Regions from separate parts of the Streptomyces sp. B3I8 genome, predicted to be linked through region 1. Evidence: riboswitches for the same ligand, from Rfam matches in the RefSeq annotation. Region 1 holds a riboswitch; each other region holds the start of a gene.
What was found. Region 1 has a riboswitch for cobalamin ahead of QFZ64_RS26565 (HoxN/HupN/NixA family nickel/cobalt transporter). Riboswitches for the same ligand answer to the same signal wherever they lie in the genome.
Positions count from the first base shown of each region.

Region 2: linked by a shared signal. The riboswitch ahead of QFZ64_RS08665 (cobalamin biosynthesis protein) and the one ahead of QFZ64_RS26565 (HoxN/HupN/NixA family nickel/cobalt transporter) in region 1 are both predicted to bind cobalamin.
Region 3: linked by a shared signal. The riboswitch ahead of QFZ64_RS23170 (ribonucleoside-diphosphate reductase subunit alpha) and the one ahead of QFZ64_RS26565 (HoxN/HupN/NixA family nickel/cobalt transporter) in region 1 are both predicted to bind cobalamin.

Region 1 is NZ_JAUSYN010000002.1:5,508,003-5,511,270, forward strand. Features, by position in the region: gene modA (molybdate ABC transporter substrate-binding protein) at 1-163, opposite strand, end outside; gene QFZ64_RS26565 (HoxN/HupN/NixA family nickel/cobalt transporter) at 460-1,605, opposite strand; cobalamin riboswitch at 1,633-1,842, opposite strand; gene QFZ64_RS26570 (metalloregulator ArsR/SmtB family transcription factor) at 2,023-2,376, shown strand; gene QFZ64_RS26575 (cell division protein SepF) at 2,508-2,909, shown strand; gene QFZ64_RS26580 (ATP-binding protein) at 3,069-3,268, shown strand, end outside.
Region 2 is NZ_JAUSYN010000002.1:1,428,824-1,432,091, forward strand. Features, by position in the region: gene QFZ64_RS08655 (inorganic phosphate transporter) at 1-1,034, shown strand, start outside; gene QFZ64_RS08660 (hypothetical protein) at 1,047-1,262, shown strand; cobalamin riboswitch at 1,432-1,573, shown strand; gene QFZ64_RS08665 (cobalamin biosynthesis protein) at 1,673-2,677, shown strand; gene QFZ64_RS08670 (cobyric acid synthase) at 2,674-3,268, shown strand, end outside.
Region 3 is NZ_JAUSYN010000002.1:4,705,715-4,708,982, reverse strand. Features, by position in the region: gene mctP (monocarboxylate uptake permease MctP) at 1-1,109, shown strand, start outside; cobalamin riboswitch at 1,245-1,381, shown strand; gene QFZ64_RS23170 (ribonucleoside-diphosphate reductase subunit alpha) at 1,506-3,268, shown strand, end outside.

The sequences.
Region 1 (3,268 bases):
ACACGGTCACGGTCCCGGAGGGCTTCGCCGGGCCGCCGCCGGAGGCGCTCGCGTCGTCGGAGCCGCCGGAGTCGGACGAACATGCGCCGGCCGTCACCAACACGGCGGCGACACCGACCCCGGCGAGCATCCGTCGACGGGCACGGCGGGACGTACGGATCATCACTGAAGGTCTCCCATTGCCTGGGCGTCACACCTCATGGCCACTCTGATCATAACGCCGCACCTGCCAGCCATGAATCCCCATGTAGCCAGCAGGAGCGAACACAGTCAGTGGAGCAAGGTGGCATGTGCGCCCGCGTGGGAGCAGAGGATCAGCGCCGGGCCGTGGTTCCACCGCGTGGACGCGAGCGAGCGCGCCCCCGACGTCCGTACAAGATCCCGAACCCGGCGCCGGCACTCCTCGCCGGGGCGCACGCCCGGCCAGGCCGGCCGTGCCCCCCGGTGAGAGGTGAGCCCTCAGTTGCCGTCGGCGGTCCGCGGTGACCAGCGCTGTTCGACCCGGGCCAGGCGCCAGTAGGTGAGGGCCAGTGCCCACACCACCACGAACAGCCCGGCGATGACGTATCCGACGTTGTCGAGGTCCAGACCGGCGATCCAGCCGGTCACGGAGTCCGTCAGGTCGAGCTTCTCGTGCAGGACGCCGACCAGTTCGATCGTGCCGATCAGGAAGGCGACGGCGATCGACAGCCCGGTGATCGTGAGGTTGTAGAACACCTTGCGCACGGGGTTGGCGAACGCCCACTGGTAGGCGAAGTTCATGAACGTGCCGTCCAGCGTGTCGAACAGGCTCATCCCGGCGGCGAACAGCAGCGGCAGGCACAGGACCGCGTACCAGGGCAGTCCGGCCGCCGCGCCGCTGCCCGCCATCACCATCAGCGTCACCTCGGTCGCGGTGTCGAAGCCGAGCCCGAAGAGGAAACCGAGCGGGAACATCTGCCCGGGGCGGCTGACGGAGCGGGTGAGGCGGCCCAGGATCCGGTTCATGAAGCCGCGCGAGTCCAGGTGCGCCTCCAGCTCCGCCTCGTCGTACGTTCCCGCCCGCATCGCCCGGAACACCCGCAGGATGCCGAGCAGCGCGACCAGGTTCAGCGCGGCGATCAGATACAGGAAGCCGCCCGAGACGGTGGTGCCGACGACGCCGAGCGTCTGGTGCGTGCGCGAGCCCTCGTTGAGCAGCGTGCCCGCGAGCGCCGTGCCGCCGGCCACCAGCGCGGCCATGACCACCACCACGCTGGAGTGCCCCAGCGCGAACCAGAACCCGACCGACACCGGGCGCTTGCCGTCGGCCATGAGCTTGCGGGTGGTGTTGTCGATGGCCGCGATGTGGTCGGCGTCGAAGGCGTGCCGCATGCCCAGCGTGTAGGCGGTGATGCCGAGTCCGATGCCGAAGGCCTTGGAGCCGACCTCGTAGTGCTCGGGCACCACCAGCAGGAACAGCACCCCGAACGCCACCACGTGCAGGGCCAGGATCACCGCCAGCAGCCCGGCGGTACGGACGGTGTCCTCGCGCCGCCAGCGGAAGGAACCGGTGGGGGCGGCGGTGGCCCCGGGGGTCGCGGGGGTCGTGGAGGAATGCGCGGAAGGGCGCGCGGGCAGGGTCATTCGGTCACGCTCCAGCACCTCGTGGATCACTTCGTGAGATGCCGTGGCCGGTCTCCTGGCTGACGGGTCGACGCGCCCGCCCCAACCTTCCCAGCCACGCGTACGCACGGCCAGTGGCGCCGCCCGGGGGCGGCAGGGACGGGAACTCCCCGATCACAGTGGCGAGGGCCGCTCCGGACTCGACCCCCGAGGGGGCCTGCACCGGTCTTCCCGAACACCACGGCCCGGCCACCATAGGGCCCGTCCGTCATCACCTGCAAGACTGCATATCTGCGCAGGTGTTGCGGGTGCGGTGGCGGGTGCGGCGAATCACCTGCCAGGTCCGTCCCCGGCCTTCCTCGGCCGGAAAGCGCGGAACCGGCGGACCGAAAGCGCGGAACCGGCCGCGGTCCGCCGTCCGCCTGGAACAATGCCCGCATGCATCTCGTCCCCGCCGACCGTGCGGACCGGCGCACCATCGACGGCCACCGGGTGTGCGACGCCATCGCCGCCATCGGTGAGCCGGAGGCCGTACGCGCCTGGGCCGACCGCTTCTCCCTGCTCGCCGACCCCGGTCGGCTCTCCCTCCTGCTGGCGCTGGACCGGACGGGCCCGCTCGCCGTCTCCGACCTCGCCATCGCCACCGGCATGAACGACCCGGCGGTCTCGCAGGCGCTGCGGCTGCTGCGGACGGCGGAGGTGGTGGCGGGGGAGCGGCAGGGGCGGATCGTGCGCTACCGGGTGATCGACCCGGTCATGCTGGAGCTGTTGAAACTGGTCAGAACCACCTGAAATACCCCGCCGTGGCGGGCGGGTGCCTGCACCAGAGGCGTCGCGGACCGTGTCGCGTTCGGCCGATCGGGTGACGATACGTAAGAATATGCCCCGTGCAGACGACCAGTGCGAGCCGACGGGGAGGGCCGGTGAACAGCCACGATGTCACCGACGAACAATGGGAGGGGCTCGCCCAGGTCGTGCCGCTGCGTGGCCGGGACTCCTGGCCGTCGGCGGTGGACCACCGCTCCTACGACCACCGGGCCTACGCCGAGGCCGAGACGGAGGCCAGGCGCAGGTTCGTCGTCCTACGGGTCAACGTGTTCGCGGACGCCCGCGACGTCGCCGAGACACTGATGGCCGGGGTCCCGGTCCTCCTCGACCTCACCAACGCGGAGACGGAGGTCGCCAAGCGCGTCCTCGACTTCAGCACGGGCGTCGTCTTCGGCCTGACCAGCGGCATGCACCGCGTGGACAAGAACGTCTTTCTGCTGACCCCGCCCGACACGGAGGTCACTCCGTCCCATACGGGGGCCGCGCGGCCGAGTTGAGCGTGCGGGGCCGTCCCCGCCTCCGCGCCCCGGCATCCCATCGGCACGGCAGCACGGCAGTCCGGCAGTCCGGCAACCGATCCCGTTCCGTACCCCGTTCGTGCGAAGCCCTTCGCAGCGGAACGGTTCGCCAGCCGCGCCGCCGTCTACGGTCCCCGCATGCACGCGCCCCCACCGCCCGCAGGCACCCGGGCCGACCCCGTCCCCGCGCGGACCCCCGCCACCCTCCGCCCCCACCTCACCGAACTCAACCTCTCCGCCTACGCCGGGCACCGCCGCGTCAGCCTCCCCCTGCACCGCTTCACCCTCCTCGCCGGGCCCAGCGGCAGTGGCAAGTCCCGCGCCCTGGAGGCCTACGC
Region 2 (3,268 bases), 4.1 Mb from region 1:
CCCACGCACTGTTCGGCGGTCTGATCGGCGCGGCGGTCATGTCGGCCGGCTGGTCGTCGGTGAACGGCTCGACCGTCGTCACCAAGATCCTCCTTCCCGCGGTCGCCGCGCCGGTCGTGGCCGGTCTCGCCGCGATGCTGGCGACCCGGCTGACGTACGCCATCGGCAATCGGGCCGACGAGAAGGCCACCGCGAAGGGGTACCGGGCCGGGCAGATCGCCTCGGCCGGCCTGGTCTCCCTCGCGCACGGCACCAACGACGCGCAGAAGACCATGGGCATCATCACCCTCGCCCTGGTCACCGGCGGCGTCCTCTCCCCCGGTTCCAACCCGCCGATGTGGGTGATCTTCTCGGCGGGCACGGCCATAGCGCTCGGCACCTACCTGGGCGGCTGGCGGATCATCCGGACCCTCGGCAAGGGGCTGACCGACCTGGCGCCGCCGCAGGGATTCGCCGCGCAGACCAGTGCGGCGACGGCGATCCTCGCCTCCTCCCACATCGGCTTCTCGCTCTCCACCACCCAGGTCTGCTCCGGCGCGGTGATGGGCTCCGGACTCGGCCGCCGGGGCGCGGTGGTCCGCTGGTCCACCGCGACCCGCATGGTCGTCGCCTGGTGCCTGACGCTGCCCGCGGCGGGACTGGTCGGCGCCGGGGCGGAACTGCTCACCAAGCAGGGCACGTGGGGCACGGTCGTGACCGGCGCGCTGCTGCTCGCGGGGGCGGGGACGATCTGGGTGCTGTCCCGCCGCAAGCCGGTGACCGTGGACAACGTCAATGACCTGGACTCCGTCGCAGACGTCGACGTCGAGTCGCCGGGCGTCGTGACCGCGGCCATCGCCGCGGTGGCGCCGCCGCCGGCGGGCCCGATCATCGCCGCGGACGGCGCCGGGGCGACCGTCGTCGGCACGGCTGTCGCCGCCGCACCTGCCGTCGCCACGGCCGCCGGCGGCACGGTGGCCACGGGGTTGCAGACCACCATTCCCGCTCCGGACACCGGGTCCGCGGCGGAACCGACTCGTCCCGCCGCGGTGTGAGGAACGGACATCATGAAGATCGACTGGGTAGCGCTCGGATCAGTGTTCGGGGTCTCTCTCGTGGTGACGGTGGGACTGGTGGGTCTGTTCACGCTCGGCATCGTGGGACTCACCAAGAAGGAGTCCGCGCGGGGCGGGAGCGCAGTGCTCGCCACCACGGGGGCGTACGCGTGCTTCGCCGCGTGTGCGGCCGCGGTCGCGTACGGCATCCAACTGATCGTGGCCTGACGGACCGTGAACCCACGTGACCACGTGACCATGTGACCCCGCGAGCGTGATGGCGCGACGACGTGAGGGGGGTGGGGGCGGTTTTCGTCCCCACCCCCCTTCGCATGCCCCCGGGACGGGCGCCGGCGTACGTGTGGGACTCCGCACAGCAGGTCAGGGCCAGGTTGACTGGTGTCGGGGGGCGTGGTGAACTGCCGAAGCCAATACGGCGGCAGGAGAGGAAGCCGGTGCGAATCCGGCGCGGTCCCGCCACTGTCACCGGGGTAGACATCCCCGGGAGCCAGGAACTCTCACCGCCGGTCTCGTCGAACCAGGGCGTGGACACCCTGAGTGAGGACACTTCGCCATGCGCGGCTGCCGACCGAGGTTCATCAGCGACACCCTGACCGATCCCACGGCCGGTTGACCCCGTGGGTGCCGAACGCCTCTACGCGTACGGCGCCACTGCCGGCCTCCTCGGCGACCTGCTCCTCGGCGATCCGCGCCGCGGGCATCCCGTCGCCGTGTTCGGGCGGGCCGCGGCAGCCGTGGAGCGTGCGCTGTGGCGTGATCACCGAGGCCGGGGCGCGCTGCACACCCTGGTGTGCGCCGGTGGCGCCACCGCGCTCGGAGCCCTCGCCGCGCGCGCCGTACGCCGCTCCCCCGTCGCCTCCGTCGCCCTGACCGCGACCGCCACCTGGGCCGTCGTCGGCGGCACTTCGCTCGTGCGGGAGGCGCGGGCGGTGGGGCGGGCGCTGGAGGCCGGTGACGTGGACGCCGCCCGGGCGCGGCTGCCGCACCTGTGCGGGCGCGACCCGCAGGCGCTGGACGCCGACGGAATCGCGCGGGCCGTCGTCGAGTCCGTCGCCGAGAACACCTCCGACGCCGTCGTGGGCGCCCTCGTATGGGGTGCCGTCGCCGGTGTGCCGGGACTGCTCGGCTTCCGGGCCGTCAACACGCTGGACGCCATGGTCGGTCACCGTTCCCCCCGTCATCTGCGGTACGGGTGGGCCTCCGCGCGGCTGGACGACCTGGCCGGTGCACCGGGGGCGCGGCTCACCGCCGTCCTCGCGGCCGTCGCCGGTCCGGACCCCCGGGGTGCGGTACGGGCCTGGCGGGCGGACGCGGGCCGGCATCCGAGCCCCAACGCCGGTCCCGTCGAGGCCTCCTTCGCGGGGGCGCTCGGGGTGCGGCTGGGCGGCACGTTGTCGTACGGAGGGCGCGTGGAGCACCGTCCGCTGCTCAATGGCGCCGGGCGCGCCGTGCGGGTGGCGGACATCGAGCGTGCGGCGCGGCTCTCGCGGCGCGTGAACTGGCTCGCGCTGGGCGTGTGCGCGGGCGTGCGGCTCGCGTTCGGGAGCCGCAGCCGCCGGGCGAACGCAAGCGCGAACACAGGCGCGCACACGAGGGCGACGGCGAAGGGGCGTACATCATGAGCGGCGGTACCGACCGTCGGACCGGTGGCGGGCTGCTCGTCGCCGGGACCACCTCCGACGCCGGGAAGAGCGTCGTCACCGCCGGGATCTGCCGGTGGCTGGCGCGGCGCGGCGTCAAGGTCGCGCCGTTCAAGGCGCAGAACATGTCCCTCAACTCGTTCGTCACGCGTGAGGGCGCCGAGATCGGGCGGGCGCAGGCCATGCAGGCCCAGGCCTGCCGGATCGAGCCGACCGCGCTGATGAACCCCGTGCTGCTCAAGCCGGGCGGCGAGCGGAGCAGCCAGGTGGTGCTGCTCGGCCGGCCGGTCGGCGAGATGAGCGCCCGCGGCTACCACGGCGGGCGGCAGCGGGAGTTGCTCGGCACCGTGCTCGACTCCCTGGCCGAGCTGCGCGCCACGTACGACGCGGTGATCTGCGAGGGCGCGGGCAGCCCGGCCGAGATCAATCTGCGCCGGACCGACATCGTCAACATGGGGATCGCGCGGAACGCGAGGCTCCCCGTGGTCGTCGTCGGCGACATCGACCGGGGCGGGGTCTTCGCCTCCTTCTTCGGCACCGTCGCCCTGCTCTCCCGCGCGGACCAGGAGCTGG
Region 3 (3,268 bases), 800 kb from region 1:
GGTTCGTGAAGGACCTGCCGCTGCTGATCGCCTTCGGCGTCCTGGCCGCGTACACGTACTCCTCCGGACTGCGTGCCCCCGCGCTGATCGCGTTCGTCAAGGACGCGCTCATCTACATCGTCATCGCGGTCGCGATCATCTACATCCCGATCAAGCTCGGCGGCTTCGACGACATCTTCGCCTCGGCGAGCGAGAAGTTCGCCAAGGCCGGCGCGGGCGGCGTGATCCCGGCCGCGGGCGGCCAGTGGACGTACGCCACGCTCGCGCTCGGCTCGGCGCTGGCGCTGTTCATGTACCCGCACTCGATCACGGCGACGCTGTCCTCGCGCAGCCGTGAGGTGATCCGGCGCAACACCACGATCCTGCCGCTGTACTCGCTGATGCTGGGTCTGCTGGCGCTGCTGGGCTTCATGGCGATCGCGGACGGGATCACCGTGAAGAACGGCCAGCTGGCCATTCCGCAGCTCTTCGAGAACATGTTCCCGGACTGGTTCGCGGGCGTGGCCTTCGCGGCCATCGGGATCGGCGCGCTCGTCCCCGCGGCGATCATGTCGATCGCGGCGGCGAACCTCTTCACCCGCAACATCTACAGGGACTTCATCAAGCCGGACGCGACGCCGAAGCAGGAGGCCCAGGTCTCCAAGCTCGTCTCGCTGCTGGTGAAGGTGGGCGCGCTCGTCTTCGTCCTGACGATGGACAAGACGGTGGCGATCAACTTCCAGCTCCTCGGCGGCATCTGGATCCTGCAGACGTTCCCGGCGCTGGTGGGCGGCCTGTTCACCCGCTGGTTCCACCGGTGGGCGCTGCTGGCGGGCTGGGCGGTCGGCATGGTGTACGGCACGTTGGCCGCGTACGGGGTGGCCTCGCCGACGCAGGCGCACTTCGGCGGGTCCTCGGACGACATCCCCGGCATCGGGCAGATCGGCTACATCGGTCTCACCGCGTTCGTGCTGAACGCGGTGGTGACGGTGGTGCTGACGTTCGTCCTGCGGGCGGTGAAGGCGCCGGAGGGCGTCGACGAGACGACGGCGGACGACTACACGGTGGACGTCGGCGCCCCCGGCGTCGAGCCGGAGCTGCCGCCGGCGACGGCGGGGACGTCGCACTAGTCCGCCGAACACGTCGCTGAAGGCCGTGGCCGCCCGTAAGGGGCGGCCACGGCCTTCGCACGCGGGCCGCCTGAGGGAGTCGGCTTCGGTCGGCAGCACGCCCGACACAACATCTGGGCCCTCCCCCACCCCTCCGGCACAACATGTATGCTCAGCAGCGCTGCCGACGCAGGGGAATCCGGTGTGAATCCGGAGCTGTCCCGCAACGGTGTGGCCACGCGTTCGCGCGTAGGGGTCGAGTCCGAGGACCTGCCGGCAGCGCGCCCGGCCGTCCGGCCGGGTGCCTGACGTCCGGGCCTCGTGGAGTGGGCCGGGGACGCGACCCGGCGCACCCCGCGCGCCGGCATGTTGCTCCCTGTCCTCGTCATGGCCCGTGCCGAACGAGGGAGAGCACCCATGACCACCGCCCCGGCCCGACCGGCCCCGGCATCCCCCGCGACCGAGGAACCCGGTGGCCTCGACGGCTCGAACAGCCCCGACGGTCCGGACGGTCCCGGCGCCGCCCTCCTGCGGACCCTCACCGCGCTGACCGCCGACCTCCCCGACGCCGACCCCGGCCGGGTCGCCGCCGCGGCCCTGCGCGGCCGCTCCCGGCACGCCGACGAGGACGAGCTGCGCGAACTGGCGACCGAGGCGGCCGCCGGCCTCATCTCCGAGGACCCCGCCCACTCCCGGCTGGCCGCCCGCCTGCTGACGCTCGGCATCCGTACCGAGGCCGCCTCCCAGGGCGTCACGTCGTTCACCTCCTCCGTGGCCGTCGGCCACCGGGAGGGCCTCGTCGCCGACCGGACCGCCGCGTTCGTCCGCCGCCACGCCGCACGGCTGGACGCGCTCGTCGACCCCGACGCCGACGACCGCTTCGGCTACTTCGGCCTGCGCACCCTGTACACCCGCTATCTGCTGCGCCACCCCGTCACCCGCAAGGTGATCGAGACGCCCCAGCACTTCCTGCTGCGGGTGGCCGCGGGGCTCGCCGAGACCGAGGAGGGGGCCCGTCCCCGCGCGGACGGCACGGACCGTGCCGTCGACGAAGTGGCCGCGCTCCACGGCCTGATGAGCCGCCTGGAGTACCTGCCCTCCTCCCCCACCCTGTTCAACTCCGGGACCCGTCACCCCCAGATGTCCTCCTGCTTCCTCCTCGACTCCCCCGAGGACGAGCTGGACTCGATCTACGCCCGCTACCACCAGGTCGCCCGCCTCTCCAAGCACGCGGGCGGCATCGGCATCGCGTACTCGCGCATCCGTTCCCGCGGCGCCCTGATCCGCGGCACCAACGGGCACTCGGGCGGGATCGTGCCGTTCCTGAAGACCCTGGACGCCTCGGTCGCCGCCGTGAACCAGGGCGGCCGGCGCAAGGGCGCGGCCGCGGTCTACCTGGAGACCTGGCACGCGGACATCGAGGAGTTCCTCGAACTGCGCGACAACACCGGCGAGGACGCCCGCCGCACCCACAACCTCAACCTCGCGCACTGGATCCCGGACGAGTTCATGCGCCGGGTCGAGGCCGACGCGGACTGGTCACTGTTCTCCCCCGCCGACGTACCGGAACTGGTCGACCTGTGGGGCGAGGAGTTCGACGCGGCCTACCGCGGGGCGGAGGAGGCCGGGCTCGCCCGCAGGACGCTGCCCGCCCGCGAGCTGTACGGCCGCATGATGCGCACCCTGGCGGCGACCGGCACCGGTTGGATGACCTTCAAGGACACCGCCAACCGGACGGCGAACCAGACCGCGACCCCGGGCCACGTCGTGCACTCCTCCAATCTGTGCACGGAGATCCTCGAGGTCACGGACGACGGGGAGACGGCGGTCTGCAACCTGGGCTCGGTCAATCTCGGCGCCTTCGTCAACCGGGCGGGCGGCGACATGGACTGGGAGCGGCTGGACGCCGCCGTCCGCACCGCCGTCACCTTCCTCGACCGGGTCGTCGACATCAACTTCTACCCGACCGAGCAGGCCGGGCGCTCCAACGCCCGCTGGCGTCCGGTCGGCCTGGGCGTGATGGGCCTGCAGGACGTCTTCTTCCAACTGCGCCTGCCCTTCGACTCGCCCGCGGCGAAGGCCCTGTCCACCCGCGTCGCCGAGCGGATCATGCTCGCCGCGTACGAGACCTCCGCCGACCTCGCCGAGCGCAACGGGCCCGCGCCGGCCTGGGAGGAGAC